4 regions of the Pseudomonas taetrolens genome follow, and region 2 is predicted to be linked to each of the others. Evidence: predicted binding sites of a transcription regulator. Region 2 holds the regulator's gene; each other region holds the start of a gene.
The links. Region 2 encodes FliA, which starts transcription of late flagellar genes. Its sites were predicted from a motif close to CTAAAGTTTNNNNNNNNNNNGCCGNTAA; they were not measured.
Positions count from the first base shown of each region.

Region 1: a site for FliA is predicted at 5,682-5,709, ahead of DQN55_RS13570 (methyl-accepting chemotaxis protein). Genes of this name have one in related genera too.
Region 3: a site for FliA is predicted at 5,922-5,949, ahead of flgM (flagellar biosynthesis anti-sigma factor FlgM). Genes of this name have one in related genera too.
Region 4: a site for FliA is predicted at 4,796-4,823, ahead of motA (flagellar motor stator protein MotA). Genes of this name have one in related genera too.

Region 1 is NZ_LS483370.1:2,972,814-2,980,742, forward strand. It holds gene DQN55_RS13540 (LysR substrate-binding domain-containing protein) at 1-631, opposite strand, end outside; gene DQN55_RS13545 (ribonucleotide-diphosphate reductase subunit beta) at 1,496-2,668, shown strand; gene DQN55_RS13550 (DUF1289 domain-containing protein) at 2,777-3,292, shown strand; gene DQN55_RS13555 (peptidoglycan D,D-transpeptidase FtsI family protein) at 3,490-5,202, shown strand; gene DQN55_RS13570 (methyl-accepting chemotaxis protein) at 5,826-7,451, shown strand; gene DQN55_RS13575 (TetR/AcrR family transcriptional regulator) at 7,512-7,929, opposite strand, start outside.
Region 2 is NZ_LS483370.1:3,168,785-3,176,713, forward strand. It holds gene DQN55_RS14610 (protein-glutamate methylesterase/protein-glutamine glutaminase) at 1-203, opposite strand, end outside; gene DQN55_RS14615 (chemotaxis protein CheA) at 253-2,448, opposite strand; gene DQN55_RS14620 (protein phosphatase CheZ) at 2,517-3,305, opposite strand; gene DQN55_RS14625 (chemotaxis response regulator CheY) at 3,327-3,698, opposite strand; gene fliA (RNA polymerase sigma factor FliA) at 3,869-4,612, opposite strand; gene fleN (flagellar synthesis regulator FleN) at 4,609-5,436, opposite strand; gene flhF (flagellar biosynthesis protein FlhF) at 5,556-6,869, opposite strand; gene flhA (flagellar biosynthesis protein FlhA) at 6,881-7,929, opposite strand, start outside.
Region 3 is NZ_LS483370.1:3,510,720-3,518,648, reverse strand. It holds gene DQN55_RS16220 (FadR/GntR family transcriptional regulator) at 1-174, shown strand, start outside; gene DQN55_RS16215 (hypothetical protein) at 218-469, opposite strand; gene DQN55_RS16210 (histidine-type phosphatase) at 601-1,890, opposite strand; gene DQN55_RS16205 (glutamine synthetase family protein) at 2,354-3,595, shown strand; gene DQN55_RS16200 (MFS transporter) at 3,697-5,040, shown strand; gene DQN55_RS16195 (flagella synthesis protein FlgN) at 5,049-5,516, opposite strand; gene flgM (flagellar biosynthesis anti-sigma factor FlgM) at 5,565-5,885, opposite strand; gene flgA (flagellar basal body P-ring formation chaperone FlgA) at 6,037-6,804, opposite strand; gene DQN55_RS16180 (chemotaxis protein CheV) at 6,879-7,811, shown strand; gene cheR (protein-glutamate O-methyltransferase CheR) at 7,857-7,929, shown strand, end outside.
Region 4 is NZ_LS483370.1:4,377,003-4,384,931, reverse strand. It holds gene serB (phosphoserine phosphatase SerB) at 119-1,333, shown strand; gene asd (archaetidylserine decarboxylase) at 1,435-2,304, opposite strand; gene DQN55_RS20200 (rhodanese-like domain-containing protein) at 2,314-3,141, opposite strand; gene DQN55_RS20195 (HDOD domain-containing protein) at 3,185-4,726, opposite strand; gene motA (flagellar motor stator protein MotA) at 4,892-5,743, shown strand; gene motB (flagellar motor protein MotB) at 5,747-6,724, shown strand; gene rsgA (small ribosomal subunit biogenesis GTPase RsgA) at 6,769-7,800, opposite strand; gene orn (oligoribonuclease) at 7,906-7,929, shown strand, end outside.

The DNA.
Region 1 (7,929 bases), 200 kb from region 2:
GGTTCCAAACGCCGAACGCGTTATTGCGCTCTTTCAGTACCAAGCAATCATGGGCTTTCAGGTCATCTAGCGAGTGAGGCATGCCTCGCCGCTCCAGGTACTCCGTAGTCGCACACAGAACTCGTCGATTGCTCACAAGTTTTCGACCTAGGTGCTGACCCGGCAGGTCATCTCCCACGCGTATCTCCAGGTCGAACCCCTCACCGACGATATCGACGACACGGTCAAACACGTCCAGGCGGATATCGAGTTTAGGGTAGGTTTGCGAGAGTTTGCAGATCGCGGGGGCTACGTGGTTACGTCCAAAACCGAAGCTGCTGCAGATATGCAGCGACCCCGTAGGCTGATGCCGCGCCTCGGATATTTCGCCAACAAAATCGTTGAGGTCACCCAGCAATTTTTCTGCCCATTGCCGGGCTCGTTCGCCGTCGTCGGTCAACGCGATGCGTCTTGTCGTGCGATGCAGCAGCTTTGTTGCAAGAGTCGACTCAAGTACGGAGATGCGCTTGCTTATATAGGCTGGTGAATACCCCAACTCTTCAGCGGCATTCGCGAAGCCATTTTTTCGGATAACAGTAAGAAAGACCTTCAAATCTTCAGGCAAAGGAAACTGCTCACGATTCGTGTTCATACGCCTAATGCATCCACTATTTTTCTCATTTTCCGGGAAGAATACCATCGATCCAGGGGTAATCAGCGTCTGTGTAACCGTGCGTATCTGAATCCTCGATCACCACAACATGAGGAAAGTGCGCCATGAATAAGTCTTATGAGCCATCCTTAAAATAGACACCACAATGGCCTTCCGGTTGTTCCCTGAACACCCCAGGTGCCAAGGGCTGCTCCTGACCGAAAGCGGAAATGACCTGTGCACACGAACAGGCCATGATCATCCAGTCTCCACAATCGATAACGCCTAGAAAACCAGGTACTGACGCAGGGATTTACCGACAAAGAGCTGGAGGTTGTTTCCCGCTGGCTAACGGTCTGCGTACTTTTCTGGCTGACAACAAGTTGATCCACATGACGGCGAACTTTACCAATTCTGATGCGATATCGAATGTCAAGGGCGGAATAGACACTACAAATGCCCATCAGTCGCCGAACAAAAAAATCAAATAAAAAAAGTATCCCGTCACCCCCGGAAATCCTGTGGTTAGGGGGGAAACCAAGTCGCCACCATGGCCAACAGCTCCGGCCATCGGGTTGACCCAAAAAAACAACCACCATATAGTGTGTCCACGTAGACACAAGAACACTACATGATGTGTTTTAACCTGTGAGAGCCTTGCCGGGCTTTCCATCAACGCCCACAAACCGGGTATTGCAAAAACGAATTTATCGAATGCTTCAGCTCGATTTTCTCAAGCTGGAATTGGCATTTTATTGCCCAGAAAAAACCAATAAGGAGCATCTTCTAATGTTGAACCGGAACGAGTCCAACGAAGTAACCATCGCCTCTGTCGCTACTCATTCCTCGAAGAGAAATGAAAACATGGCAGCTAAAAACACCCTTGATCTGGTCGGGATATCAGCTGCCGAAGAAGCTCGCGCCGTCACTGAATCAGACTCTGCGGCTATCGCTCGCGCCAAGGCAGCCTTGAACACCCTCGACGTCGCTGAAGGGCTTGCAGAACTTGAAGGTGCCAGTGCGCGTTTAGCGGTTGACGAAAAGCGCATGATTAACTGTCGCGCCGATCTTAATCAGCTAGTTCCCTTCAAATACGATTGGGCCTGGCAGAAATATCTGGATGGCTGCGCTAACCACTGGATGCCGCAAGAAGTCAATATGACGGCTGACATTACGCTCTGGAAAAGTGCCGAAGGCCTGACCGAAGATGAACGCCGTATCGTGTTACGTAACCTCGGTTTTTTTGCGACTGCTGACTCTCTGGTTGCCAACAATCTGGTACTGGCTGTGTACCGCCTGATTACCAACCCGGAATGCCGTCAGTACATATTGCGCCAAGCCTTTGAAGAAGCGATCCATACCCACGCCTATCAATACTGTATTGAATCGCTGGGCATGGATGAGGGAGAGATCTTCAACATGTACCACGAGATTCCGTCTGTCGCGAAGAAGGCTGCCTGGGGGCTCAAATATACGCGTTCAATCTCCGATCCAACATTTGAGACCGGTACCGTCGACACGGATAAAGAGCTGTTACGAAATCTGATCGCCTACTACTGCGTGCTTGAGGGTATTTTCTTCTATTGTGGCTTTACCCAAATCCTTTCGATGGGACGGCGTAACAAATTAACTGGCGTAGCCGAACAATTTCAATACATCCTGCGCGATGAATCGATGCACCTGAACTTTGGCATCGATGTGATCAATCAGATCAAAATCGAAAACCCGCACCTATGGGACTCCGAGATGAAAGAGGAGGCAACCCAGATGATTTTGCAGGGGACCCAGCTAGAAATTGAATACGCTCGCGACACGATGCCACGCGGTGTGCTGGGCATGAACGCTGCGATGATGGAGGACTACCTTAAGTTCATTGCCAACCGTCGACTCTCGCAAATAGGGTTGAAGGATGAATATCCTAGTACGGCCAATCCGTTTCCCTGGATGAGTGAAATCATGGACTTAAAGAAAGAGAAGAACTTTTTTGAGACCCGGGTGACTGAATACCAGACAGGTGGAGCACTTAGCTGGGATTAAGAAAACACGGCACGCGTTCAGCGTAAAGGTCGGAGTATGCATTCGGGCCTTTACGAACCTTACGAATACAGCCATTAAACCCTGGCCTCTCACATCACAGAATTCAACATGTCAAAACATACAGTAACGACACCGTGCATTGGCCTTTGCTCAACGGTATTCGGCGATTTAATATGTCGCGGCTGCAAACGCTTCCACCATGAAATCATCCAGTGGAATGGTTACACTGATCACGAAAAAGTCGCCATATTATTGAGACTTGAGACATTACTCACCCAAGTCATGACAGACAAAATCATCATTTTGGATGCAGCCCTTTTACGTGAGCAACTAGACGCGAGAAAAATACGTTACTACCCCCATCAATCAGCCTACTGCTGGGCATACCAGCTCATTGCCAAAGGAGCCGAGAATATAATCAATATCAATGCTTATGGCGTCGACGTGCGACTGGGGACGAGGGACGTTTCGCTGGTTGAATTGCGAAAGCAAATAGACAGGGAATTTTTTATACTGTCCGAGACACATTACCACCATCATGCTGCCTCATTTTTCTTGAATGATACCCATGATCATGCCCAAGGGCTTGGAGAAAAACCTGACAGGCTCACCGCTGCGGAGTGACGTACCTGCGCTTCTAGGTCACAACCGCTGCGCCAGTGATTGATCTTCAGCGCCGCGACACCTCATCGCCAGACTTTTCTACCAAAGACATTGGAGATCAATCAGTCACCGAGAATATTTCTTTATATTACAAAGCAGGATGGTAATAATTTAGTTAGGCTGATCTTGTGTTGAGCGTATATATCAGGATGTACAGTGTGAGTTCCCTGACGACAAACCCGAGATTTACCATCGTCATCGCTATATTTTGTTCACTTTCACTGGTGCTTGCGGCCAAAATAACTTACCTCATGGTCTTTTCTCATGAATTTTTGAGCAGCGAGGGTCGTAAACGCTCAACGCGGCTGATTGAAACAGCTCCGGTTCGCGGCACTATATTTGACAGATTTAATCAGCCATTGGCAGTTTCCACACCCGTCAGCACCTTATGGGTAAACCCTGGACAGTTCGCCCCAACGAATCAGCAATCCGCCCTTTTAATTGACTATCTTGATATTGATGCCTCGCGAATCAAAAAGCTCACATTGAATGATCGCGGTAAAGCGTTCGCCTATTTGGCCAGAAGGGTCAACCCCGAGCTCGCAAAAAAAACAATGAGGCTTTCTATTCCGGGCCTTTATGAGCGCCAGGCATACAAAAGATTTTACCCTCAGTCCTCGAGGCTGGCTCAGACATTAGGCTTCACCAACATTGACCAGAAAGGTATTGAAGGTGTCGAATTAATGTACAACCATCAACTCTCTGGCACGTCTGGCCTGGAAGAGCGCACCTTAAACTTACACAAGCGGCTTACCCGCGAAACCCTTGTGCACAAACCCGTCACCCCCGGCGGCGATTTACATTTAACCATTGACTCCACCCTTCAATATTACGTTGAAAAAGCATTGTTTAAAGGGCTCAAGAACAATGCCGCCAAATCGGCAAGTGCCATTCTTATAAACGCCAGAACAGGAGAGATACTAGCCCTGTCGACAATGCCCTCATTCAACCCAAATGCACGCAGAGGGTTCAATGCTGAACTCATTAGAAATCGTGTATTTACGGATGTGTATGAGCCCGGCTCGGTGATAAAACCCTTCAGCATGGCCGCCGTTCTGACCGCCAATGTCATTGATAAAGATGCAATCATTCAGATAGCCCCTGGCTTCCTAAAAATCAATGGATATACCATTCGGGATGTCGGTAGAGACCACCAGTTAGACCTGGCAGGAATTATCCGCCGCTCTTCAAATGTCGGCATGAGCAAGGTCGCCATTCCAACGGGCGGCGCAGTAATTTCGCGATTACTTACTGACCTTGGATTCGGAAATAATACGGCGATTTACTTCCCGGGGGAAAGTATCGGGACTGTTCCAGTCAAGAGAGTATGGTCGGATATCGCTACAGCGAGCCTCTCGTACGGATACAGTTTGTCGGTCAATCTGGCTCAGCTGGCGCAAGCCTATACCGTCTTTGCCAACGATGGAGATCTGATCTCCCTGTCACTCATCAAAGGTAAATCGCAGCCGCCACGCAATGTTATAAGTCCGGAGGTCGCCAACACTGTTCTGGACATGATGATACAGGCTGTGGATGGACCTGGAGCAGGTGGAAAGCGCGCAGCAATCAAAGGTTATGTGATAGCGGGCAAAAGCGGGACCTCACGCAAGGCGTCCAGTGGCGGATACAAAAGCAACAAATATAGAGCCATGTTCGTGGGTATCGCCCCGGCCAATGCACCTGAATTCATTATGGCTGTGGTCGTGGATGAACCGACTGCACATGGCTACTTCGGGGGGGCTATTGCAGCACCGATTTTCAAGGAAGTCCTTGAAGACGTTCTTCGGATCAGAAACATCCCAGGCCATGAAAGTGAAGTTTTTCCGGCAGTCCACGTTTCACTTGAGCCAGAGCCCTCTGACTCCGCATAGAGGTGTGGTTATGTGTCTAAAACCAGCAACTCGCCCTCAATTCCTTATTGCCCAGACGCTGATCCGTAAGCTGCTTTTGGCCGCAAGCGGCTCACTCACGCGGTGGGCTTGGCATTTTTTCGAGTAGAACGGCACCGTCTCCGAGCAGGCTCAAACGATCACCGGGATTGCGAAGAGGACAGTCTTCCATGGAATGGTGGCAAACGTCGCCGGCCTCACCGATCCCGGCGGAGCCGCGGGCATTGCCAATGCTGCGGCGTGGCTATTTGGTGTGTTTGCATTCGCCCCGATCCTGGCCGTTTTTTACCGCACTGCGCGTCACCCGGTAGCGGCTGACACACAGGTCCCCCTTCCCGCCCGAGCCGCTCGGGCCGGGACATTTCTACAGGCTCACGTTAACCGGATTATCCCAAGCCAGCATGACATTTTGATGGCAAAGCATGCACATCAAATTATCCGTTGCCCACGATCATATTTTGCTCAAGAACTGCTCTGGCCCGCCGATCCTGTTTAAGCCAAGTGGTCCGACCCCGACCCTATTGGCCAAGGTCGCGGACAGGGAAGCCCGGACATTTTTCACGCCTTGACGAGGCGTGCCTCACCCCTGCCATGAGTACCTTCTGATGTTTCTGCAAAAATCCCTGAGAGCGCAAATTCTTGCCCTGTTGAGCGGGAGTCTGCTGGCAATGCTGTTGATCGCCCTGGCGTGTTTTCACTTTCTGTCGAACGGCATACAGCAGTACGCAACGCTGATCGAGGGTCCGCTGCGCACGTCTCAATTGATCGATGAAGCCAACCTGCAATTCAAGGTGCAGGTTCAGGAATGGAAAAACGTGCTGCTGCGCGGCAAACAACCCGCCGATCTGGACAAGTACTGGAGGCAGTTTGAAGCACGGCAGAACGATGTGCAGGGCATCCTGGGTGAACTGATCGGAATAGCGGATATCGAGCCCCCCCTCAAGGCCCGCATCGAACGCTTGCGTGACGAGCACCGCTTGCTGGGTATGGCCTACCTGAAGGGGCGTGAGGCCTATGTGGCCGCAGGCGCCGATGCAACGGCCGGTGACACCGCCGTCAAGGGCGTGGACCGTGCCGCCAGCGAGCAGATGAGCGAACTGGTCCATGCGTTGCGCCAGCAAGGTGTCGAACAATCGAAACGGATCAGCGCCAGCGCCGATCGCACGGTGTTGCTGGGGATCATCGTGATGCTTGCTTCTGGTCTGCTGATCGGTGTGTTGAGCCTGTGGCTGGTCAACCGCCATCTGGTCACACCGATTCGCGCGTTGATTGAATACGTGGCGCAACTTAGCCAAGGCCGCTTCGCCGAACGCGTGGTCAGCGGCCGCCAGGATGAACTGGGTACATTGGCCGCCGCCGCCAACACCCTTCGCGACTTTCTCGCCGAGACCTTCAGCCGTTTACAGGTCAGCGCCAAGGATCTGGACAGCGCCAGCAGTGAGCTGAAAGCCATCGCCAGCCTGATGGCCGGTGGCACCAACGAGCAGTTCAGCCGCACGGATCAGGTGGCCACGGCGATGACCGAAATGTCGGCCACCGCGCAAGAAGTGGCGCGTCACGCCGCCGATGCTGCGCATGCTGCCGACGACGCCGACCAGTCCGCCCGGCAAGGCGAAAAAGTCATGCAAGGCACCATTGATCTCATCACCCGGATGCGCAGTGAAATCGCCAGCACTGCCACTGTCATTCATCGCCTGGAAACCGACAGCGGCCGCATCGGCAAAGTCCTGGAAGTGATTCGCGGGATTGCCGAACAGACCAACCTGCTAGCCCTCAACGCCGCCATCGAAGCCGCCCGCGCCGGGGAAGCCGGGCGCGGATTCGCCGTGGTGGCCGATGAGGTACGCAGCCTGGCCCAGCGCACGGCCGAGTCGATTATCGAGATCAACCAGATCATTCACATCGTGCAAACCGGCGCGGTGGAGGCGGCCCAAGCCATTGAAAGCGGTCAGTCACGTAGCGAGGAAAGCGTCGAGCAAGTGACCCTGGCCGGCGTCATGCTGGAACGGATCACCCAGGCCGTGGAAGCGATCCGCGACATGAACCGCCAGATCGCTACCGCGGCGGAAGAACAGACATCAGTGGCCGAGGACATTTCGCGCAACCTGACCGAAATCACCAGCATTGCCAGTACCAACCTGGACAACGTGCAGCGTACCGAAGCGGCCAGTCATCACCTGCATGAGCTGTCAGGGCAGTTGAATCAGGTGACGGACCGTTTGAGCGCGTGACACGGGGCTGGTCGCCATTGATTCAGGCGTCGAAGTGACAGGCGCAGGTGTGACCTGCGTCTATCCCCTCTGCGGGTCGGTCTCCGATTGAACAGACATCGATGCCGTCATTCTGGCGTGGCAAACCTCGAGGATTTCATCAGCCAGCGGCGCGTCATCCGGACAGGCCCGCGACAGAATAATCGCGCCTACCGCCTGCGCGAACATCTCGATCATCTTCGCTCTCGCGTCTGCGGGTGCTGCATCGGGCGACGACGGGTCTTTTTCAGCCAGCGTCTGCAGGGTGCACTCTATCCCCTCGGCAAACGCCGCTTTCAGCTCGTCCGGCTGGCGCGCAGCGTCGCCACACAACGCAGCCATGGTGCAGCCAGTGCCACGCCCGTCGCGGTGAGCCCTCGACACATAGATATCGATAAAACCCTGAATATCGAGCGCTTCGGCACTGGCCAGCGACCGGTCAAGGCTATTGCTGGAGGCT
Region 2 (7,929 bases):
CGCACCGCTGTGATGCCGTCCATCAATGGCATCTCGTAGTCCATGGTGATCACATCGGGCCTGAGCGCCAGAGCCTGGTCTATCGCTTCCTTGCCATTGGTGGCAGTGCCGATCACTTGAATCGTCGGATCGGCCGACAGAATTTCCGAGACGCGGCGGCGGAAAAAACCGGAATCATCCACCACCAGGACCTTGACTACCATAAACACTCCGTTAGACAGCGCACGGCGAAAATGCCCTGCGCCGCCAGAATCAAATACGCCGTGCGGCGTAGTGCTTGAGCATGCTCGGCACATCCAGGATCAAGGCAATACGGCCATCACCGGTGATGGTGGCGCCCGACATGCCCGGCGTACCCTGAAGCATTTTGCCCAACGGCTTGATGACCACCTCTTCCTGACCGACCAACTGATCGACCACGAAACCGATGCGCTGGGTGCCCACCGACAGAATCACCACATGCCCTTCGCGCTGTTCTTCATGGGCCGCAGACGCCACCAGCCAGCGCTTGAGGTAGAACAGCGGCAATGCCTTGTCGCGCACGATCACCACTTCCTGACCGTCGACCACATTGGTACGTGACAGGTCGAGGTGGAAAATCTCGTTGACGTTGACCAGCGGGAAGGCAAACGCCTGGTTGCCCAGCATCACCATCAGGGTCGGCATGATTGCCAGGGTCAGCGGCACCTTGATCACGATTTTCGAACCCTGGCCCAGGGTCGAATGAATACTCAGCGAACCATTGAGCTGGGCGATTTTGGTTTTCACCACGTCCATGCCCACACCCCGTCCGGACACGTCGCTGATCTCGGTCTTGGTCGAAAACCCCGGGGCGAAGATCAGGTTGTAGCAATCGGATTCACTCAGGCGATCAGCAGCGTCCTTGTCCATCAGGCCTTTTTTCACCGCGATGGCCCGCAGGACATTGGCATCCATGCCTTTGCCGTCATCGGAGATCGACAACAGAATATGGTCGCCTTCCTGTTCGGCCGACAGGATCACCCGACCGCCACGCGGCTTGCCCGCGGCTTCACGTTCTTGCGGGGTTTCAATGCCGTGATCGACAGCGTTGCGCACCAAGTGCACCAGAGGATCGGCCAGCGCCTCGACCAGATTCTTGTCGAGGTCGGTCTCTTCGCCGACCAGTTCCAGGCTGATTTCTTTATTCAGCTGACGCGCCAGATCCCGCACCAGTCGCGGGAAGCGACCGAAGACTTTCTTGATCGGCTGCATGCGGGTCTTCATCACCGCGGTTTGCAGGTCGGCGGTCACCACGTCGAGGTTCGACAGCGCCTTGGCCATCGCTTCGTCACTGCTGTTGAGGCCCAGGCGCACCAAACGGTTACGCACCAGGACCAGCTCGCCGACCATGTTCATGATGTCGTCGAGTCGCGCGGTATCCACCCGAACCGTGGTTTCAGCCTCGGAGGCGACCGGTTTTTCTGCGCCAGCGGACGGACGCGTCGGCGCCGGAGCAGGCCTGGCGGCGGTTTTTTTCGGTTGCGGTGTGACCAGCGCTTCCACCGCAGGCGCTACAGCGACGGCAGCCGAGTCGGCCGAGAACTTGCCCTTGCCATGCAGCTCATCGAGCAAGGCCTCAAACTCATGATCACTGATCAGGTCCGGATGGCTGGCAGCTTCAGGCGCTGCGGATGGCGCGGCAACCGTGGCCGAGACGGCAGCCTCGGTGACAGGTACGGCGGATGCCTGCAGCGCATCGCTGCTGAATGCACCTTTGCCATGCAACTGATCCAGTAACGCTTCAAACTCATCGTCAGTGATTTCATTGCCAGTTTCGGCGGGCTCTACAGCGGCGGCAGGTACCGCATCGGGTACCGTGTCCGCCACGGTGTCCGCAGAGAAACGCCCCTTGCCGTGCAACTGATCGAGCAGCGACTCGAACTCGGCATCGCTGATGTCATCACTGGCGGCGATGGCCGGGGCATCGGCCTTGATTGCATTCAACGAGTCCAGAAGCAACTCGAACTCGTCATCGGTGATATCGCTGCTGTCGCTGGTCACAGCCGCTGCGGGTTGCGGTTCAGGCACCACCAGCGCTGCAGGTTCTGCCAGGCGCGCCAGTGCCGCCAGCAACTCGGGCGTTGCCGCCGTGACCGGGCTGCGCTCGCGCACTTGGGTGAACATGCCATTGACGGCGTCCAGCGCTTCCAGCACCACGTCCATCAATTCCGAGTCGACCTTGCGCTCACCCTTGCGCAGGATGTCGAAAACGTTCTCGGCAATGTGGCAGCACTCCACCAGCTCATGCAGCTGCAAAAAGCCGGCGCCCCCTTTTACAGTGTGAAAACCGCGAAAGATTGCATTGAGCAAATCCGCATCGTCCGGTCGGCTTTCCAGCTCAACCAGTTGTTCGGACAACAGCTCTAGAATCTCGCCGGCTTCAACCAGGAAATCCTGAAGGATTTCTTCATCGGCGCCGAAGCTCATGTATGTGCTCCTTGAAGTAGGTCTGTGCGACGCCGTCGGACAACAGCGCCCGCGCGCCAACTCAAGACCTAGAAACCTAAACTGGACAGCAAATCGTCTACATCATCCTGACCGGATACGACGTCATTACGCTTATCGGCATGAATCTGCGGACCTTCACCCTTCGCTTGGTTTTTTTGCGAATTATTTTCAGCGCGCAGGGCTTCACGGTCATGTTCGATCCCTGCGAAGCGATCGACCTGGCTCGCCATGAGCACCAGCTTGAGCAGATTGCTTTCGACATCCGTGACCAGTTGCGTCACCCGTTTGATCACTTGACCGGTGAGATCCTGGTAATCCTGGGCCAGCATGATGTCGGTGAGATGAGCGGACACCACCTGATTGTCGCGATCACTGCGCGTCAGAAAACTGTCAACCCGGCGCGCCAGCTCACGAAACTCTTCAGCACCGATCTCGCGCCGCATAAAGCGTCCCCAGTCAGCACTCAGGGCTTTGGCTTCCTGCCCCTGGCCGTTGACCAGTGGCGTGCAGTGTTCAACCAGGTCCATGGTTCGATTGGCAGCCGCTTCCGTCAGGCGCACAACATAAGCCAAACGCTCAGTGGCATCCGTGATCTGCGACACTTCTTCAGCTTGCGGCACCGTCGGGTCAATATGAAAGTTGACGATGGCACTGTGCAATTCACGGGTCAGCTTGCCGACTTCCCGATACAGTCCGCGGTCGCGGGTCTGGTTCAGTTCATGAATCAGTTGCACCGCATCGCCGAACTGGCCGTTTTCAAGGCTTTCGACCAATTCCCGTGCATGTTTTTTCAGGGTCGACTCAAACTCGCCCAATGTAGATTCTTGCTGCTCCATAACGCCCCCGAGGCAAACCGATCAGCCGATGCGATCAAAGATTTTTTCAATCTTGTCTTTGAGTGCGATCGCCGTGAACGGCTTGACCACATAGCCATTAACCCCGGCCTGGGCGGCTTCGATGATCTGTTCACGCTTGGCTTCGGCGGTCACCATCAGCACAGGCAAATGCTTGAGCTTTTCGTCGGCCCGCACGTGGCGCAGTAACTCGATACCGGTCATGCCCGGCATGTTCCAGTCCGTCACCAAAAAGTCGATGTGACCCTGGTTAAGGAGCGGCAGCGCGGTAATACCGTCATCTGCCTCGACCGTGTTGGTGAACCCGAGGTCACGCAACAGGTTTTTGATGATCCGCCGCATCGTTGAAAAATCATCAACGATGAGGATTTTCATGTTCTTGTCCAATTCGACCTCCAAGCAGTTTTAAACGCGCCCAGCCTGTGAGCGCGCCATTCAATCAATTCGGTTAATACGTCTCAGAACCTGCAGGAGCGAGCTTGCTCGCGATGAGGCCGCGTAAACCGCATCGCGAGCAAGCTCGCCCCTACAGGGGGCCTATGCGATCAGTGTGCTCGCCACTGGGCCAGACGTGCGCGCAATCGTGCGGCGCACTGGCTGTGCAGCTGGCTGACCCGCGATTCGCTCACCCCCAGCACCTCGCCGATTTCTTTGAGGTTCAGTTCTTCGTCGTAATACAGCGCCAGTACCAGGCGCTCACGCTCCGGCAAATTGGCGATGGCGTCGGCGAGCGCCGTCTGAAACCGCTGGTCTTCCAGATCCCGCGAAGGCCCGAGTTGAGCGCTCGCGCCATCCTCGTGCAGCCCTTCGTGTTCACCGTCCTGCAGCAGGTCGTCAAAACTGAACAGGCGACTGCCCAGGGTGTCATTCAAAATCGCGTAATAATCATCAAGGCTTAACTGGAGTTCGGCCGCAACTTCATGATCTTTAGCGTCACAGCCGGTTTTTGCTTCAATTACCCGAATGGCGTCACTGACCATACGGGTATTGCGGTGCACCGAGCGCGGTGCCCAGTCACCCTTGCGCACTTCGTCGAGCATCGCGCCACGAATGCGGATCCCCGCATAGGTCTCGAAACTCGCGCCTTTGGTTGCGTCGTATTTGGTCGACACTTCAAGCAGGCCGATCATCCCCGCCTGAATCAGGTCATCCACCTGCACGCTGGCAGGCAAGCGCGCCAGCAGGTGATACGCAATGCGCTTGACCAGCGGCGCATAGCGCTCGATCAGCTCATACTGGCTGTCGCGTGACGACTTGCTGTACATGCGATAACCGCTGGCCGTCATCAGATCCGCCCCCCACCCTGGCGCACCAGACGCTCAACAAAAAATTCCATGTGCCCACGGGGGTTGGCCGGCAATGGCCAGGTATCGACTTTCTGCGCAATGGCCTTGAACGCCAGCGAGCATTTGGAGCGCGGGAATGCTTCGTAGACAGCCCGCTGTTTTTGCACCGCCTTGCGCACGCATTCGTCGTAGGGCACGGCGCCTACGTATTGCAGGGCCACATCGAGAAAACGGTCAGTGACCTTGGTCAGTTTGGCGAACAGGTTGCGACCCTCCTGCGGGCTTTGGGCCATGTTTGCCAGCACGCGAAAGCGGTTCATGCCGTAATCACGATTCAGCAGCTTGATCAAGGCATAGGCATCGGTGATCGACGTCGGCTCGTCGCACACCACCAGCAGCACTTCCTGAGCGGCGCGCACGAAGCTCACCACCGACTCGCCGATCCCGGCCGCCGTGTCGATCACCAGTACGTCCAGATTGTCGCCCAGGTCGCTGAACGCCTGAATCAGGCCGGCGTGTTGCGCCGGGCTTAAATGAACCATGCTCTGGGTGCCTGAGGCCGCCGGCACAATGCGAATCCCGCCAGGGCCTTGCACCAATACGTCACGCAGCTCGCAACGCCCCTCGACCACATCGGCCAGGGTAAATTTGGGCGTCAGTCCGAGCAGGACATCAACATTCGCCAACCCAAGGTCAGCGTCCATCAACATGACGCGCCTGCCCAACTCGGCCAGCGCGATGGACAAGTTGACTGACACGTTAGTTTTACCGACGCCACCCTTGCCGCCGGTCACTGCGATAACCTGTACGGGATGCATGCTGCCCATGATCTTTCTTTACCTTGTCTTACTTAGGCGCGGCTACATAGGTTGGCTGCGCGTTCCCCAGCGGAACAACACCTTGCAGACCATCAATGTAGGTACATTGCAACGTAATCGTAGCTAACTCAGCCGACCCGCTTGGGGGGGCTGTGATAGATATCAGCGAACATATCGGCCATGGCCTCTTCGCTGGGTTCTTCCTGCATTTGCACACTGACTGCACGACTCACCAACTGGTGACGCCGCGGCAGGTGAAGGTCATCGGGGATACGAGGACCGTCCGTGAGGTAGGCCACCGGCAACTCGTGACCGATGGCCAGACTCAACACCTCACCCAGGCTTGCCGTTTCATCCAGCTTGGTCAGGATGCACCCGGCCAGCCCGCAACGCTTGTAGCTCAGGTACGCGGCCGCCAGTACTTGCTTCTGACTGGTGGTGGCCAATACCAGATAATTTCTCGCCTTGATGCCGCGCCCCGCCAGGCTCTCCAGTTGCAACCGCAGCGCCGGGTCGCTGGCCTGCAGGCCGGCGGTATCCACCAGTACCACGCGCTTGCGTTCCAGCGGTTCGAGCGTCTGACCCAACGACTGGCCAGGCGCTACATGGGTCACGGATACATTCAAGATACGCCCCAGGGTCTTGAGCTGCTCCTGGGCACCGATCCGGAAACTGTCCATGCTCACCAGCGCGATATGCTGCGCGCCGTACTTGAGTACATAACGCGCCGCCAGCTTGGCCAGCGTCGTGGTTTTGCCCATGCCCGCGGGGCCGACCATCGCAATCACCCCGCCCTCTTCCAGCGGCTCAAGCTCCGGCGTGATAATCATCCGTGCCAGGTGCGCCAACAACATGCGCCAGGCCTGGCGCGGCTCCTGGATGCCCACCACTTGCGCCAGCAGATCCCGCGACAGCGGCCCGGACAAACCGATGCGCTGCAGTCGGCGCCATAAATTGGCCTGCTCGGGCATGCTTCCCTGGAGCTGATTCCAGGCCAGCGAACCCAATTGCACTTCCAGCAACTCCCGCAACCCGGAGAGTTCGGAGCGCATGGTGTCGAACGCATGCTGATCCATCGATTGCATGACCACCGGCGCCGGGCGCAGCGGTTCGACCGGGACCGGCTCAATCAACGGTTCGGCGGCGGTCAGCGGCAAACCGGCAAACAGCTGACGGCTGCCCTCGGCATCGCCCTCACCGCGCAGACTCAGTTCGGCCTGGGCCGAAACAATCCGTGACTGGGTCTTGCGCAGCTCTTCTTCAAGTTCAATGTTTGGCACCCGGGGTGCCAGCGCGGACAGCTTGTAATCCAGGGCCGCGGTCAATTCCACGCCCCCGGCAATCCGGCGGTTACCAATAATGGCGGCATCTGCCCCCAACTCATCACGTATCAGCTTCATGGCCTGACGCATGTCGGCGGCGAAAAATCGCTTCACTTGCATAAATCAAACCCTCAGCCGTTAGGGCCTACTGTCGCGACGATCGTGACTTGCTTGTTGTCAGGAATTTCCTGGTACGCCAGCACATGCAGGTTCGGCACCGCCAAACGGCCAAACCGCGAAAGCATTGCGCGTACCGGACTTGCCACCAGCAAGATCACCGGGTTGCCTTGCATCTCCTGACGCTGAGCCGCATCGATCAACGAACGCTGGAGCTTTTCAGCCATGCTCGGCTCCAGCAAAACACCTTCATCCTGGCCTTGTCCGGCCTTCTGCAAACTATTGAGCAATATTTGTTCCAACCTTGGCTCCAAGGTGATCACAGGCAGCTCGGACTCAACACCTACAATGCTTTGCACGATTGCGCGGGACAGCCCGACCCGCACCGCCGCGACCAAAGCGGCAGTATCTTGACTCTTATGGGCATTATTGGCGATCGCCTCGGCAATGCTGCGAATATCACGCACCGGCACCTGCTCGGCCAACAAGGCCTGCAACACCTTGAGCAACTGCGAGAGGCTCAACACCCCGGGCACCAACTCTTCAGCCAGCTTGGGGGAAGCCTTGGCCAGCAACTGCATCAACTGCTGCACTTCTTCATGACCGATCAGTTCATGGGAGTGTTTGTACAGAATCTGATTCAAGTGGGTCGCCACCACCGTACTGGCATCCACTACGGTATAGCCCAGCGATTGCGCCTGACTGCGCTGGCTGACCTCAATCCACACAGCTTCCAGACCAAAGGCCGGATCTTTGGTGGTAATGCCGTTCAACGTACCGAATACCTGCCCTGGATTGATCGCCAACTCCCGGTCCGGGTAAATCTCGGCCTCGGCCAGAATCACCCCCATCAGGGTCAGCCGATAGGCGCTGGGTGCGAGGTCGAGGTTGTCGCGGATATGCACGGTGGGCATCAAAAAGCCCAGGTCCTGAGACAGCTTTTTGCGCACGCCCTTGATCCGCGCCAGCAACTGGCCGCTCTGATTGCGATCCACCAGCGGGATCAGGCGGTAACCCACTTCCAGGCCAATCATGTCGATCGGCGTCACGTCATCCCAGCCCA
Region 3 (7,929 bases), 340 kb from region 2:
ATGTTCCAGCGTTTGCAAAGTCACTACACCTCGGGCGATATGCCTCATCGCTCCGAAGATGAGCACCGGCGTGTGCTGCAGGCCCTCGAGCAGCACGACCCCGAAGCGGCGCGACAGGCAATGGCCGAGCATCTGGATGAAGTGATCCGGATCTTCAGCCGTAACGCTCAATAAACCCCGCAGTGAGTCAGGCCGTTCACCGGAGCGGGCGCAGGCGTCACAGCCAGGACTCGGTCACACGGCGGTCCAGCTCTTCCCAGTCGGCCATACCCAGCACCCGGGTGGTGTTCAGGCCGCGCAAGTAGCCTCTGAGTTGATGGGCGATGGCATGCACGTGTTCAGGCTGTGCCGGTTCATCGTGCAGCGCGTCTTCGTAGAGGCTCAGGTAGTCATTAACGCGGTCGCGATACTCAGGCAGTACGGCTTCGCGAATCAGGTCGAACGTTCTCAGTTTTTGATTGGTATTCAAGAGGCACCCTTTGTGAGATGACGGGCTGTTGTTTTGATGACAAGCCGTTTCAATGTATCTCACGTCACTGCAGGGTATCTACTGGTGTAAACGCCTGCCGGGTGCGGGCAGGGCGTTTATGGGGCACAGGCTTACTGAAAGGTGTAAGGCGTCAGCGCTGTCGGGTCGATATTTTTATCAACGGTTGAGATCGCGTCTTTGAGGGGGCAGAGCAGGCCGAGGCTCGTCGTGCGGCAGTCCTTGCTGCTTGCGAAGTCCGTGCGGTAGGGTTTTGCGGTTTCGCTCAGCGTGATCAGGTTGCGAATCTGATCCATCGACTGGGCCTCAAAGCCGATGCGCAAAAAGTATTCACCGGTTTTGACTTCCTTGTAACGTTCAAACTGCAGCGTCCCCACGGGCGGGATGTTGTTGTCGATGTAATCCCCTTGCTTCCAGTTGAACCCGAGCATGGTACGCAGGTACGAGATGTTGGTGTCGTGGGCGACCAGCAGCATCAGCGGTACATCGGGCGGGGTGCTTTCAGTGCGCGTGCTGGCCAGCGGGGTGCCTTGCTTGAGTTCCAGCGAGATCTGGTTCATCAACTCGGACGCGCCGCGGCTGGCGATGTAGGGGATGTCGTTGACGAAATCATATTTGGCTTTGGTCAGCACCATCAGGCTAGAGACTTCGGCTGCGCTACGGGCATGGCCGAACGCGACTTTATCCAGCGGCAGGCCCTGGCTGTATTCCAGGCGGAACACTTCGCCCATGTTGGCACCGGCGCTCAGGCCCTTGATCGAAAAACGGCCCTTGGCGTTTTCTTCCAGCGTCCAGGCTTGCTTACCGTACGGACAATCGGCGTCGGGCAGGCAGGCCACGGCCCTGAGCTTGTCTTCGTAGGGCTTATAGCGGGCCTGGGCGGCTTCGACACTGCCACCCAGTGCTTTGAGGATGCCCGCCTTGGCTTTTTCCGGATCAAGGGCGGCAAACTTCATTTCATTGGCCTGAAACAAGGCGTCCTGGGAACCCCTGACATAGGTTGGCTGGAAGCCGCAGCCCGGGAACATTCCATCGAGCAAGGCCTGTGCAGTGGCTTTGGTGCGCTGCATGGGGCTGGAGTGCGCCAGTAGCTGTCCGGCGTCCGGGCAGCCTTGAGGGATGAGACCGGCGTTGCGCAGCACGTCGCCACGGTAGCGGCCCATTTCAACCGCACCGGTGTAGCCATGACCCGTGAGGTTGCCAAAAGGCACCAGCCACGTTGGCCATTGCCGTTGTGTCACGGCCGTCAGCAGTTTTTCATTGGACTCAGTCGGCGGTCGCACCCCGTGGCGGCTGACCTGGACCACTTTATCCAGCACGTAAGCCTCGCTGCTGGTGGTTTGGGCAAGCGTCATCGGGGTGAACATACCGGCCAGGATCAGGCTGGCGCAAAGACGGGGCATTGTGAACACAGATCGATTCATGGTTTTCCCTTTTGGCAACATGGCGCAGGTTTGGCCTGCCGGGTCTTCCTGGACACACGCGTCGTTGAGTCTAGACGGCAAATTGTGCCGCTCGAAGATTTCATCTGTTCGCTCAATGGACGGCAGTGGAGTCGGTGATCAAGTGAGTGTCGTATGTAGACATGTTGGGTCTGGAGAGAGGAAATAACATGACCCATGAGGTCATCGACAGCCGGCGATCGACACCGGCTGATCAGGGGAAGAGCGGATTTTGTGCGGGACTCGCTTGAAATCTCGAACAGGTGGTGCGTATTTTGTACGGGTCGCCGTTCGCGGCCTGTACAACAACAAGGAAAGTGTCATGACGACCGATGGCCAGGGCTCTCTCGCGCAGCGACTGACCGGCATTGATGAGATTGAATGTGTAACCCCCGATTTGAATGGCGTCCCGCGGGGCAAAGTGATGACCGCCGAGGGATTCCTCGAGGGACGACGCCTGCAGATGGCCCGTGGCGTATTGCTGCAATGCATCATGGGCGGTTATCCCGAATCACGTTTTTACGGCAGCGATGATGGCGACCTGGCTCTGGTGCCAGACCCGGCGCACATTCATGTTTTGCCCTGGAGCGAGCCGCCACGGGCGTTGGCGATCTGTGATGCGGATGAGCTGACTGGCGAGGGCTCGAGCCTGTCGACCCGCGCTCAATTGAAGGCCGTGATCGCGCGTTATGCTGCACGCGGGCTGGCGCCGGTCGTGGCGACCGAGCTTGAGTTCTTTGTCTTTGCGCCCAACACCGACCCGACCCAGCCGTTCCGTCCGCCTCTGGGGCTCGATGGTCGTCGTGAGGACGGTTTCTCGGCCTTCAGCATCAGCTCCAATAACGGCCTGCGCCCATTTTTCAACGAAGTGTATGCCGGCATGGCGGCATTGGGCTTGCCGCGTGACACCTTCATGCACGAGATGGGCGTCAGCCAGTTCGAGATCAACCTGCTGCACGGCGATCCGCTGCTGATTGCCGACCAGACCTTTTTGTTCAAGCACCTGCTCAAGGAAGTTGCCCTCAAGCACGGCCTGACCGTGGTCTGCATGGCCAAGCCGCTGGCACACACGGCTGGCAGTTCGATGCACATTCACCAAAGCGTGGTAGAACTGGGCAGCGGACGCAATGTCTTCAGCGACGAGGCGGGGCAGCCGACTGCGACATTCCGGCACTTTATCGGCGGGCAGCAGGCCGGCATGGCAGACTTCACCGCGTTGTTTGCACCGAACGTCAATTCGTATCAGCGCCTGTGTCACCCGTATGCATCTCCGAACAATGCGTGCTGGTCCCACGATAATCGCGCGGCCGGTCTGCGCATACCTGCCAGCTCGCCTGTGGCGCGGCGGGTCGAAAACCGCTTGCCGGGCGCTGACGCTAACCCGTACCTGGCGATTGCGGCCAGTCTGGCGGCGGGTTTGCATGGTATCGAGCATGAGTTGGAATCGACCGCGGCCATTCAGGGTCAGTTCGAAGTGCCCGAGGCGTTGTCCTTGCCATGTACGTTGCATGCCGCCCTCGAGCGTCTCAAACGCAGTGACTTGGCAAAAGCGTTGTTCGGCAAAGACTTCATTGAAGGCTACGTCGCGACCAAAACCCTTGAACTCACAAGCTTCTATGATGAAATCACGCCCTGGGAGCGTCGCGTACTGGCGGCTCAGGCTTAATCGTTCAGACGGATAACGGCTCAGGCTTTACTGTTTGAACCCGTGGCAGTCAGCTATCGTTTACTGGCTGACTGCTCGCACAAGGAGCCGCACGTAAAGCCATGCGCCAAATCTGGAAGTCTTTTCGAGCGTTATATTTTGCCTCGCTGATGATGTTGATCGGCTCGGGGCTTTTGAGTACCTATCTGGCACTGCGGCTGGCGGCAGACAATGTCGACGGCCTGTGGGTCGGTGCCTTGATGGCGGCCAACTATTTTGGTCTGGTGCTGGGCGGCAAGATTGGCCATCGGCTGATCGCCCGGGTCGGACATATCCGCGCCTACGCCACGTGCGCCGGCATCGTCGGTGCCGCAGTGCTGTGTCACGGACTGACCGACTGGTTGCCTCTATGGCTGCTGCTGCGGGTGATCGTGGGGCTGGGGATGATGTGCCAGTACATGGTCATCGAAAGCTGGCTCAATGAGCAGGCTGATGCCAAGCAGCGTGGCGTGGTCTTCAGCCTGTACATGATTGCGTCCTACCTGGGCCTGGTGCTGGGGCAACTGATTCTGGTGGTTCACCCGGCGCTGGGGCTTGAGCTGCTGATGCTGGTGGCGCTGTGTTTTGCCCTGTGCCTGGTGCCTGTGGCGATGACCCGGCGCATTCACCCGGCGCCCTTGCACCCGGCGCCGATGGACCCGAAGTTCTTCATGAAGCGCGTACCGCAATCGTTGATTGCGGTGCTGGGCGCCGGCTTGCTGGTCGGTGCGTTCTACGGCCTGGCACCGCTGTATGCCGCTCAGCAAGGGCTCTCTACCGAGCTGGTCGGTTTGTACATGGGCTGCTGCATTTTCGCCGGGCTGGTGGCTCAATGGCCACTGGGCTGGTTGTCGGACCGCTATGACCGGCCGCTGCTGATTCGTATCTTCGCCTTCCTGCTGGCAATAGCCTCGTTGCCGCTGGCGATCTTGCCGGCGGTACCGCTTGAAGTGCTGTTCGTGGCCGGTGGCCTGAGCGCACTGGTGCAGTTTTGCATCTATCCGCTGGCGGTGGCTTTCGCCAATGACCACATTGAGCCGGAGCGCCGCGTGTCGTTGACCGCGATGTTGCTGGTGACCTACGGCATCGGCGCAAGCATCGGGCCATTGGTCGCGGGCGTATTGATGAAGGTATGGGGGAGCCAGATGCTGTACGCGTTTTTCAGCGTGGCCAGTCTGACTCTGGTATGGCGCATTCGCCCGAATGCAGTCACTAACCTGCACCAGGTCGACGACGCTCCGCTGCATCACGTGGCCATGCCCGACAGCATGTCCAGTTCGCCGCTGGTTGCCGCGCTCGACCCGCGTGTGGATGAGCAAGTGGTGCAAGACCAGATGGTGGATAACATCGAGCCGGAACCAGAGCCGGAACCAGACAGTGAAACGGTCGGGCCAGAGCCCGATCCGGACGCGTCAGAGCGCGTGTAGGCCGGGCTTCAAACCTGGCTATAGGCGCGAGGTTTGCTGAGCATCGACGTCGAGCCTCGTGCGTCATACAGCGTCGGGGCTTCGCCGCCATGCAGGATGCGCAACTGATTGGCAGTGATTGCCTGCTGGGTCTGGATCGATTGCCCGTTCAGCACGTTGGCGGCTTGGCATTGAGCCAGCAGGTGATTCAGGGCATCGCTCTGGCTGAGCAACTGCTGACCCACGCTTGAGTGGCTGGCAAGGCTTTCGAGGCCGCTGCGGTTGGTGGTCAGGCCGAGGCCCGCCAGAATCTCGCTGCGTCTGCGGCCATGTTGCTCAAGCAAAATGATCAACGATTGTTTACGCGCCAGAATCTTTTCCAGCACCTGCATGTCGCGGCCCTTGAGGGCGATGTGCTCGTCCTGCAGCAGGCCAAGCAGTTGCTCGGCCGGTGCCAGGTCGTCGTTGATCAATTGCAGTAATTGGGTGTCGTGCATGCTGGGCTCTGGGAGTTAAGCGTCCAAAAGCCTGCACTGGCCGTGGGGCTAGCGCTGGGCTTCCATTTCAAGCAGTTTGCCGGCGACCCGTTGGCTGTCGACTTTATAGCTGCCATCGGCGATGGCTTGTTTCAGTTCGGCCACACGACTGCTGTCGACTGCCGGTTGTTCACGCAACGCGTCGCCGATTTTCTGCAACTGTTGAGCTTCGGGGCTCAGTCGAACCGATTCCCCGCTCGGAGCGCTGGCTTGCTCAGGGCTGGGTGCAGGGGCCGCTTGCGTGGCGCTGCCTGCTTCCTGATGGTTGCTGCTGCGCGTACTGCCGGTTAAAGGCGGTGCGCTGTTAAGACGACTGAAGTCGATGACCATGATGCAAAACCTCTGGGTATTTGGACGCTTGCCATGTTTTCGGCCATACCCGGGAAAACTTTAGGCTCGATTAATCATAGGTCGGCGCCGACGGGTACTGATCTGCGTCAAGTCACAGTGTAGGAAAGCAGCGAGACTGACGCCAACTTTCCTACAAGGCTACCTCAACTTGCCCCGGTGCGATGATTCGCGCCCGGATCACGCGTTTGGAGTTCAGGTTACGAACCCGGATCTGCTCGCTGAGGCCGCCATCGGACAGGGCTTCGCCGGGCATTTTGACACTTAACGTGCCGCTGCGGGCATTGATCACGACCTGATCGCCCTTGCGTACGGCCGCTGCCTGTTCCAGGTGGGTGAGGGTCAAGACCTGATCGGTCACCATGGGCCGCAACAGTTTTTGCCCCACCGCCAGCTCGACGGCAGTCAAATACCCCTGATTGATCTGGCTGATATCCCGCTCGCGCAGGGTGACATCGGCGTAGTCGATCAACATGCCGCGCTTGAGCGGGTGGGCCACCGTGACCACCTCGCGGAACAGTTTGACCTGGGCCGGCACGAAGATGGTCCAGGGCGAGAGGCCGTCACAGCGGATGCGTACGGTCACGCGACCCATGGGTTGCGCCGGACTTTCGAGGCTGGCTGTCAATTCCTTGTCGCAGTGGGCCAGGCGCAGGCGCGGGTCCAGAGTGTTGACCTGTATCTCGTAGCGGCCTTCTGTCTGACGAGTGGCGAGATAGTCTTCGACGGCAAATTCAAGAAAGCCCTGGGTCACGCCGATAAGCTGATCAGGCGATGTAAAAGCGTCGGCGTGGGCCTGAGTGCCAGCGCCCAACAGGCCCGCAGCCGTCACGATGCCCAGGCCACGGTACACAGAGTGCATGAGTGGCCAGTGGCAGGATTTTGTCGTTTTTGCGTTCATGCCGGATAAATAGCAAAGCCCGTGCCGTTTCGCGGGCTTTGCGCCGCAACTTAAAGTTTTAAGAGGATCTGAGTATGGCTGGGGTGATGGATGCGGTTAACCAGCGCACTCAACTGGTGGGTCAAAACCGCCTGGAGCTGTTGTTGTTTCGTCTGGATGGGCCGCAGCTTTACGGGATCAACGTATTCAAGGTGCGGGAGGTGCTGCAGTGCCCGACATTGACGGTCATGCCCAAGTCCAATCCGGTGGTGTGTGGCGTGGCGAGTATTCGCGGAACGACCATTCCGATTCTTGATCTGGCCATGGCCACCGGGTTCGGTGCGTTGAAAGACCAGAGCAACCCGTTCGTTATCATCACGGAGTACAACACCCGGACCCAGGGGTTTCTGGTTCGATCGGTCGAACGGATCGTCAATATGAACTGGGAGGATATTCATCCGCCACCCAAGGGCACCGGGCGCGACCATTACCTGACGGCGGTGACCCGGATGGACGATCAACTGGTCGAGATCATCGATGTTGAAAAGGTTCTGGCTGAGGTTTCACCCTCGTCTGAAACCATTTCCCAAGGAGTGGTGGATGTCGATATCCAGAGCAAGGCGATCGCATTGCGGGTGCTGACGGTCGACGATTCGTCGGTGGCGCGCAAACAGGTGAGCCGTTGCCTGCAAACGGTGGGTGTTGAGGTGGTGTCGCTCAACGACGGACGCCAGGCCTTGAACTACTTGCGCAAGCTGGTAGAAGAGGGCAAGGATCCGTCTGAGGAATTCTTGATGATGATCTCGGACATCGAAATGCCGGAAATGGACGGCTATACCTTGACTGCCGAGATCCGGAACGATCCACGCATGCACAACCTGCACATCATTCTGCATACTTCGTTGTCCGGGGTCTTCAATCAGGCAATGGTCAAAAAAGTCGGTGCCGATGACTTTTTGGCCAAGTTTCGACCTGATGACCTGGCATCCCGGGTAGTTGACCGGATCAAAGCATCAGACCTTAGCTAGGGGCGCAGCCCCTGGCGGTCAACACGATTTAAGAGGCGGGATCATTTGTCGACGGCTAATTTGGATTTTGAACAGTTCCGGGTTTTCCTGGAAAAAGCCTGTGGCATTTTGCTGGGTG
Region 4 (7,929 bases), 1.2 Mb from region 2:
AGTCCGTTAAGTTGGAGCGCAGTATAACGAGCAGCCTAGAGGCGGCAAAGCCTTGGTGATGCCCGATGGTCACTGAAAGTGAGTAGAATGCGTTTTTTTTAGGAAATGGGGGTGTGCCTTGCGCGAAATCGTCCTGATAAACATCACGGGTGAGGACCGTCCGGGTCTCACTGCGGCCATTACCGGTGTATTGGCCAACAATGGTGTGAGCATTCTCGACATCGGTCAGGCTGTCATCCATGACTTTTTGTCGTTGGGCATCCTGGTCGAAATTCCGGGGACCGAGCAGGCATCGTCTGTGCTCAAAGACATTCAGCAATTGGTCAGCGCTCTCGACCAGCAGGTGCGCTTTGCCCCTATTTCAGAAGCCGACTACCAGCACTGGGTGACCGAGCAAAGCCAGAAGCGCCATGTACTGACACTGATGAGCCGTCAGGTCACGGCTCATCAGTTGCAGCGCGTGACGACGATCATCAGCCAGTACGGGCTGAATATCGAGCATATCGATCGCCTGTCTGGCCGAGTGCCGCTGGATGCGCCGCTTGAGCTGAGCAAAAGCTGCATCGAGTTCCGCGTGTGCGGTGAGGCAACCGACATTCAGGCCTTGCGCGCCGAGTTCTTCAACCTGGCGCAAGAGCTCAATGTCGACATCGCTTTTCAGGAAGACACGCTGTTCCGTCGCAATCGCCGTTTGGCGGTCTTCGATATGGACTCGACCTTGATCGAAGCTGAAGTCATCGATGAACTGGCGAAAGCAGCCGGTGTGGGCGAGCAAGTGTCGGCCATTACCGAGCGTGCGATGGCTGGCGAGCTGGATTTCAAGGCCAGTTTCAAGGAGCGTCTGGCACTGCTCAAGGGGCTGGACGTCAGCGTACTGGATTCCATCGGTGCGTCGCTGCGGCTGACAGAGGGCACTGAGGTGCTGTTCGCCGAACTCAAGCGCCTGGGCTACAAGACGGCCATCCTGTCGGGCGGCTTTACCTATTTCGCCAAGCAGCTGCAGGCGAAGCTGGGCATCGACTACGTGTTCGCCAATGAGTTGGGTGTGGTGGATGGCAAGGTGACGGGGGTGGCGGTTGAGCCGATTGTTGACGCACAGCGCAAGGCAGACTTGCTGCGTGAGCTGGCGCAAAAGGAAGGTTTGAGCCTGGAGCAGACCATTGCGGTCGGTGATGGTGCCAACGACCTGCCGATGCTGGCCATTGCCGGGCTGGGTGTTGCGTTCCGCGCCAAGCCACTGGTCAAGCAGTCGGCCAAACAGGCGATCTCGAACCTGGGGCTGGATGGCGTGTTGTACCTGTTGGGTCAGCGCGACCGTAACAGCCAGGGCTGATAATCGCCCTTTCCCTGTAGGCGCTGTCGAAGGCTGCGATCTTTCTCAATATCAAAAGATCGCAGCCTTCGTGCCTCGTCAGCGCCTGCGGGCCGTTGCGTTTATACGGTTTGAGCCGCTGGCGCACCGATGCTCTGTCCCATCGTTACCGGCGAACCGGCTGCCAGGTTTTCAGCCCATTTCACTTGCTCCGGCCCGAACAGCACGATAGCGGTCGAACCCAGCTTGAAGCGTCCCAGCTCGGCACCTTTTTCCAGATGGATCGGTGCACGCGCAGCTTCGTCGTAACGGAAGGTTTTCAGCTCGCGCTTGGGCGGTGTTACCAGGCCCGCAAACACGGTTTCGATCGATGCCACGATCATGGCGCCCACCAATACCACGGCCATCGGGCCGCGCTCGGTATCAAAAATACACACCGCACGTTCGTTGCGGGCAAACAGCTCTGGCACGTTTTCGGCTGTGGTCTGGTTGACCGAAAAGAGACGGCCCGGCACATAGATCATTTCGCGCAGGGTGCCGGCCAGCGGCATGTGCACGCGGTGGTAATCCTTGGGCGACAGGTAAATGGTCGCAAAGTCGCCGCCCATGAATTGCGCGGCCACGCCAGCATCGCCACCCACCAGTTCCAGCACGCTGAAGCTGTGGCCTTTGGCCTGGAACACGCGACCATGCTCAATCGGGCCCAGCTGGCTCACGGCACCATCGGCCGGGCTGAGCACGGCACCCGGGGTTTGATCCAGCGGGCGGGCGCCCTCTTTCAGGGCACGGGTGAAGAACGCATTGAAGTGTTCGTATGCAGTCACGTCCTCAACCAATGCCTGGGACATATCCACCTGGTAACGCTTGGCGAACCAGGTGGTGAATGCATTTTTGAACCAGCGCACGCGGCACTCGGCAATACAGCCAGCCAGACGCGACAGCAGGTGATGCGGCAACAGGTACTGGCTGAGGAGGAATAAACGCTTTTTCATTCAAGGTCCTTAATTTTTTGCAGGCAGTTCGACGGGCGTATCGGGGTGGTTGCCCCATTCGCCCCAGGAACCGGCGTAGCCTTTAACGCGCGGGTAACCGAGCGATTTGGCAACGAGATAAGTAAAGCCAGAGCGATGGTGGGTCTGGCAGTGGGTAATCACTTCTTTGTCTTTGCTGATGCCCAGATCGTTGAGGATCTGGGCCATGTCGGTGCGGATACGCAGGTGGCGGGTTTTATCCATGCCAGCGGTCCATTCAAAGTGTTTGGCGCCGGGTATATGCCCGCCTTTGGCCGCCAGTACTTTCTCACCGGTGTACTCGCCTTCGCTGCGTGCATCCCAGATCACCAGGTCGGTGGCACCCAGACGGCTTTGCAGGTACTCGCGGGTGGCCGTGGGTTCGTCGTGCAACGTCAGGGCAACCGGGCCGCCAGCAGCGGGCGCGGCCTCGGTGGACAATGGCAAACCTTCTGCGATCCAGGCGTGAAGCCCGCCGTCCAGGTAGTGGTAGGCCTTGTGCCCGATCACATCCAGCAGCCAGATAAAACGCCCGGCCCAGCCACCGCCTTCATCGTCATAGACCACGTAGATCGCGTCAGGGTTGTGCCCCAGTTCGCCAAACAGGGATTGCAGCGAAGCCTGGGTCGGCAGCAACCCGGGAGCCGGGGGCAGACCCAGTTGTGTCCGTTTCGGGTCGACAAAACGAGCGCCCGGAATGTGCCCGGCCTCGTAGCGCGCCACGCTGGTCAGGTCGACCACAATCAGATTGGGTGTTTCGAGCCGGGCGAGCAGGTCGCTGGGCTCAATCACCAGCGGCAAGCCAGAGAAGTCAGGCATGTGAGGTCTCCAGAGCGAAAGGGGGCGAATTGTAGCGCAAGCGTTAGCGCCCGCGAGCAGTAAAGCTGTTCAGCGCTTTCTCGATACATTGCGCTGTTTTACCAAAGGCTTGCACGCTGGTCTGTGAAAACGGACCGCCGCCCTGGTCAGCGACTATCAGCATCACCGTTCGGCCATGGTTGCTCAATGAGCGCAACAACAGGTGCTCCCCCGGGAAAAGGCTGCGCAGGCTATCGGGTAAAACGGCAGAAATCACCTTGTTATTTTCGGGTGTCAGGCGCACTTGGGCCGGGTGCTCCATCAACCGTTGCAGCGCGGTGCTTTGATTGATGGGCAGGCTCAGATCGAAGACTTCCTTGGGCAGCCCCGAGATTTGATGCACGCGCAGGGTGGATGAGGTCTTGTCGGCCATCAGCAACATTACCCGGCGCATGCCGCAGGCCATCAGGGCGTCGCAGGCGCAGGTGGTCAGGTGCATGGAGTTGCTGAACACGCTCGGTTCGGCCAGCAATTTTCCGCAGTGTTTGCGCCACAACGCCAGTGCTTCGGCCGAAGGTGGCGCGGCGGGCTGCAGCAGGCCCTGATTCGTGCGGCGCATGTCCCACGGCCAGAGCAGTGACTGTGCCGGGTGCCAGAGGTCGGGCAGCGCGTGATAGCGCCCGCTGCTCGCCGCGTTCTGATGCACTTGCTGTTGCAGTTCATCCAGAGGCATTTGCAGGTACAGGCTGGTCAGGTATTGCCAGCGCAGGTTATGCGGTGAGTCCCAGGCCTGTTGCGCGGACAGCGCCAGGCCGTTGGCCAGCAGCACGGTATGGGCGGGCTGACCCAGCCAGCGCCGCAGTGCCGGATTGGCGTCCAGGCGCTGCTGTTGGCGCAGGGGATTCTGGCTGTCACGGGCGATGTGCAGCACGCTGACCAGCGTGCGTTGTTCTTCGGTAATCACGGCATAGCCTTGCAGCACCCACTCGGGCAGTCGCCACAACACCGCCAGTGCCCGGCAGATTTCAAACAGGCGCACCCCGAACAGCCGCTGCTCAACCTTGCTGGCGCATTCGCCCTGATGAAACACTCGCCGTTCCCATTCATCAAGCTGTTGCGGGTGGGTCAGGGCCATGGCCCACAGTGGCGAGAGAAACAGCAGGCTGCCCCAGTAGATTTCGTGCCAGAGCCGTGCCAGACGATTGCCGAACAACCCGCTGGCTTGCTGCGCGGCGTGCTGGCTGATGAGTTGTATTTGCCGGAATGCCAAGGGCATTTCTTCAGCCGGTAAGGCCGGTAAACGCTCAAGCAGCGCCTGGGTGCGTTGCAGGCCGAGGCGGTTGATGGCCACTTCAAGGCTCTCGCTCGGCTCGCTCAGACTACCGTGGGCGTGGTAATTGGCCTCGCGGATCAGGCTTAGCGCCAGCGCCGGGCTGTCTTGCATGACCTCGGCAATTTCACGCAGGGAGCGTCGACTGTCGTTGAGTGCCTGGCAGACCAGTGTGTGGCTGTGCAGCGGGATCGGCAGGTTGACGGCGTCGAGGTGTTTGACCCAGGCATCGAGGGTAGAAGGCGTTGAGGGTACGGCGAGGGTTTCGTAGGTCATGATGGGAACGCAGTCATCATCCATTGTGTGCACGCCCTGACGGGGCAAATGGCTTTTCGCCGTTGCAAGCTATAGTCTGGCGCAGATTTGCCGATAAGGAGAAGAAGAGTTTTAGCGGCGCCGGACAATCATCTTGAACCTGACTCAATAAGTACCTTTATCCCTATGGCTAAAATTATCGGCATCATCGTCGTGTTCGCGAGCGTGCTCGGCGGTTACGTGCTTTCCCATGGCAAGATCGGGGCGCTGATTCAGCCATTCGAAGTCTTGATTATTGGCGGTGCGGCTTTCGGTGCGTTCCTGCAGGCGAACCCGGGCTACATGACCCTGCACGTGATCAAGAAATCCATCAGCATGTTCGGTTCGCGTTTTTCCCACGCGTTCTACCTTGAAGTGCTGGGCCTGGTTTACGACATTCTGAATAAAAGTCGTCGCGAAGGCATGATGGCCATCGAAGGCGATATCGAAGATGCAGCGGCCAGTCCGATCTTTGCCAAGTACCCGACCGTGCTTAAAGACGAACGCATGACGGCGTTTATCTGTGACTATCTGCGCATCATGTCGTCCGGCAACATGGCGCCCCATGAGCTTGAGGGGCTGTTCGACATGGAGCTGTACAACCTCAAGGAAGAGCTGGATCACCCGTCCCATGCGGTGACCGGTATTGCCGACGGCATGCCCGGGTTCGGTATCGTGGCCGCGGTGCTGGGGATTGTCGTGACCATGGCTTCGCTGGGTGAAGGCGATCAGGCCGCGATCGGCATGCACGTCGGTGCAGCCCTGGTGGGTACGTTCTTCGGGATCCTGGCCGCGTATGGCTTCTTCGGGCCGCTGGCGACTTCTCTGGCACACGATGCCAAGGAGGAGCTCAACATCTACGAATCGATCAAGGCCTCACTGGTGGCTTCCGCCTCGGGCATGCCGCCGTCGCTGGCGGTCGAATTCGGTCGCAAAGTGTTGTACCCCAAGCACCGGCCGAGTTTTTCCGAGCTGGAACAAGTGGTTCGCGGTCGCTGATTTATGGAGAACAATCAGCCAATCATCATCAAGCGCGTCAAGCGCTATGCCGCAGGCCATCACGGTGGTGCATGGAAAATCGCGTTCGCTGACTTCGCCACGGCGATGATGGCGTTTTTCCTGGTGATGTGGCTAATGACTGCGGCGACCCCAGAACAGAAAATCGCCATCGGCGGCTACTTCAAAGACCCGATCGGCTTCAGTGAGAGCGGCACGCCGTATGTGATCGACCTCGGCGGCACCCCCGAGCTGGCACCTGAAAAAACCCTTAACCCCGAACAAACGCTGCAGCCGCAACCGGACAAAGTGCCGCTCGATGCTTACCAGGCCGAAAGCGTGGCCGATCAGGTTGAGAAAGAGCGCCTCGAACTGTTGCTGCAAGAACTGCAGAACAAGGTTGAAGAAAACCCGGAGTTGCGCAAATTCAAGGATCAACTGCTGTTTGAAATCGCCCCGGACGGCCTGCGCATCCAGATCATGGATGCCGAGAGCCGGCCGATGTTTGATGTCGGCAGTGCGCGCCTGAAGCCGTATTTTGAAGACATTTTGCTGGCCCTGGCCGACACCATTAAAGCGGTGCCCAATAAAGTCAGTATCAGCGGCCATACCGATGCCGCGCCGTATGCCGGCAATGGTGATTTCGGCAACTGGGAGTTATCGGCCAATCGCGCCAATGCGGCGCGACGGGCGCTGGTGGCAGGCAGTTACCCAGAGGCACAGGTGGCGCGAGTCGTGGGGTATGCCTCGTCCCAATTGTTCAACAAAACCAACCCGCTGAGCCCGATCAACCGGCGCATCGACATTGTGGTGCTGACCAAAAAGGCCCAGCAGGCGATTGAAGGCGAGCAGGGCGCGCCCAAGGCCAAGGCTGAAACACCGACAACGCCGATTGATCCGATCGTATTGCCGGCCGACCAGCAGCCACCACCTGCCCATGAAGAGCGGAAAAAGCTGAATTTATTTGACGATAAGGCCCCGTAGTCCAGCAGGCGCGAGCGTGTTCGCGCCTGCTGGGCTTCTGCGGTTTAGTAGCTGCTTTCGGGCAGGCTGGCGATGATCGAGCGGTAGCTGTTCATGCGCTGCTGCTGTACGCGGCCATCTTCCAGAGCCATTAATAGTGCACAGCCCGGTTCGCGGTCGTGTTTGCAATCGCGGAAGCGGCAACGGCCGATCAGGTCGTTGAACTCGATAAACCCGGCTTCAACATCAGCCCGGCTCACGTGCCCCAGACCAAACTCGCGAATACCCGGGGAGTCGATCAGGTCGCCACCGCCCGGGAAGTGGAACAGCCGTGCGGTGGTCGTGGTGTGCGTGCCCTGCCCGGAAATCTCGGACAGCGGCCCGACCCGCAAGTTGACCTCTGGCAACAAGCTGTTGACCAGGGACGACTTGCCCACGCCGGACTGACCCACAAACACACTGATGTGCCCATCCAGCTGTGCTTGCAGTTGCTGCATGCCATTGCCGTGATGCGCCGACACTTCCAGCACCGGGTACCCCAGCTGTCGATAAACACCTAGCAACGCATTAAGCGCCGGGGCATTTTGATCGTCGATCAGGTCGGCTTTGTTGAGCAGCAATAGCGGGCGGATCCCGGCGTGCTCGGCAGCCACCAGATAACGGTCGATCAGGTTGGCATGGGGCTCGGGCATTGGCGCGAAGACAATCACAATCATATCGACGTTGGCAGCGACCGGCTTGAGCTGGCCACGGCTGTCCGGACGGCACAGCTCGGTTTTACGCGGCAGCTGGGCGACGATTACCCCGATGCCCTGATTGCCGGCGCGCCATACAACGGTGTCGCCGGTGACCAGTGCGGGCAGGTTGGCGCGCAGGTGGCAACGGAACATCTGGCCTTTCAGTTCGCCTTCCTGGGCTTCGACTTCGACTTGTACGCCAAAGTGCGCGATGACCAGGCCGAGCTGCTCGGGGCCCAGATCGCCGCCCTCAAGCGCCTCAACGGCACTGGATTCACGTTTGGCGGCGCGTGCAGCGCGCTCGCCCTGGATCTTTTCGATGCGCCAATTCTGACGACGATTGAGCTGGCGTTTGGCCATGGGTGTTCCGTGTTGATAAAGCGATAAGGAGATGAAACGCCGCCGAGTTTAGCACGTGGGCCGCACGCCTAAGCTAAACTGCGCGACTAAGCCCGGGAGCCCTTTATGAACAACGCGCAGAACCTGATC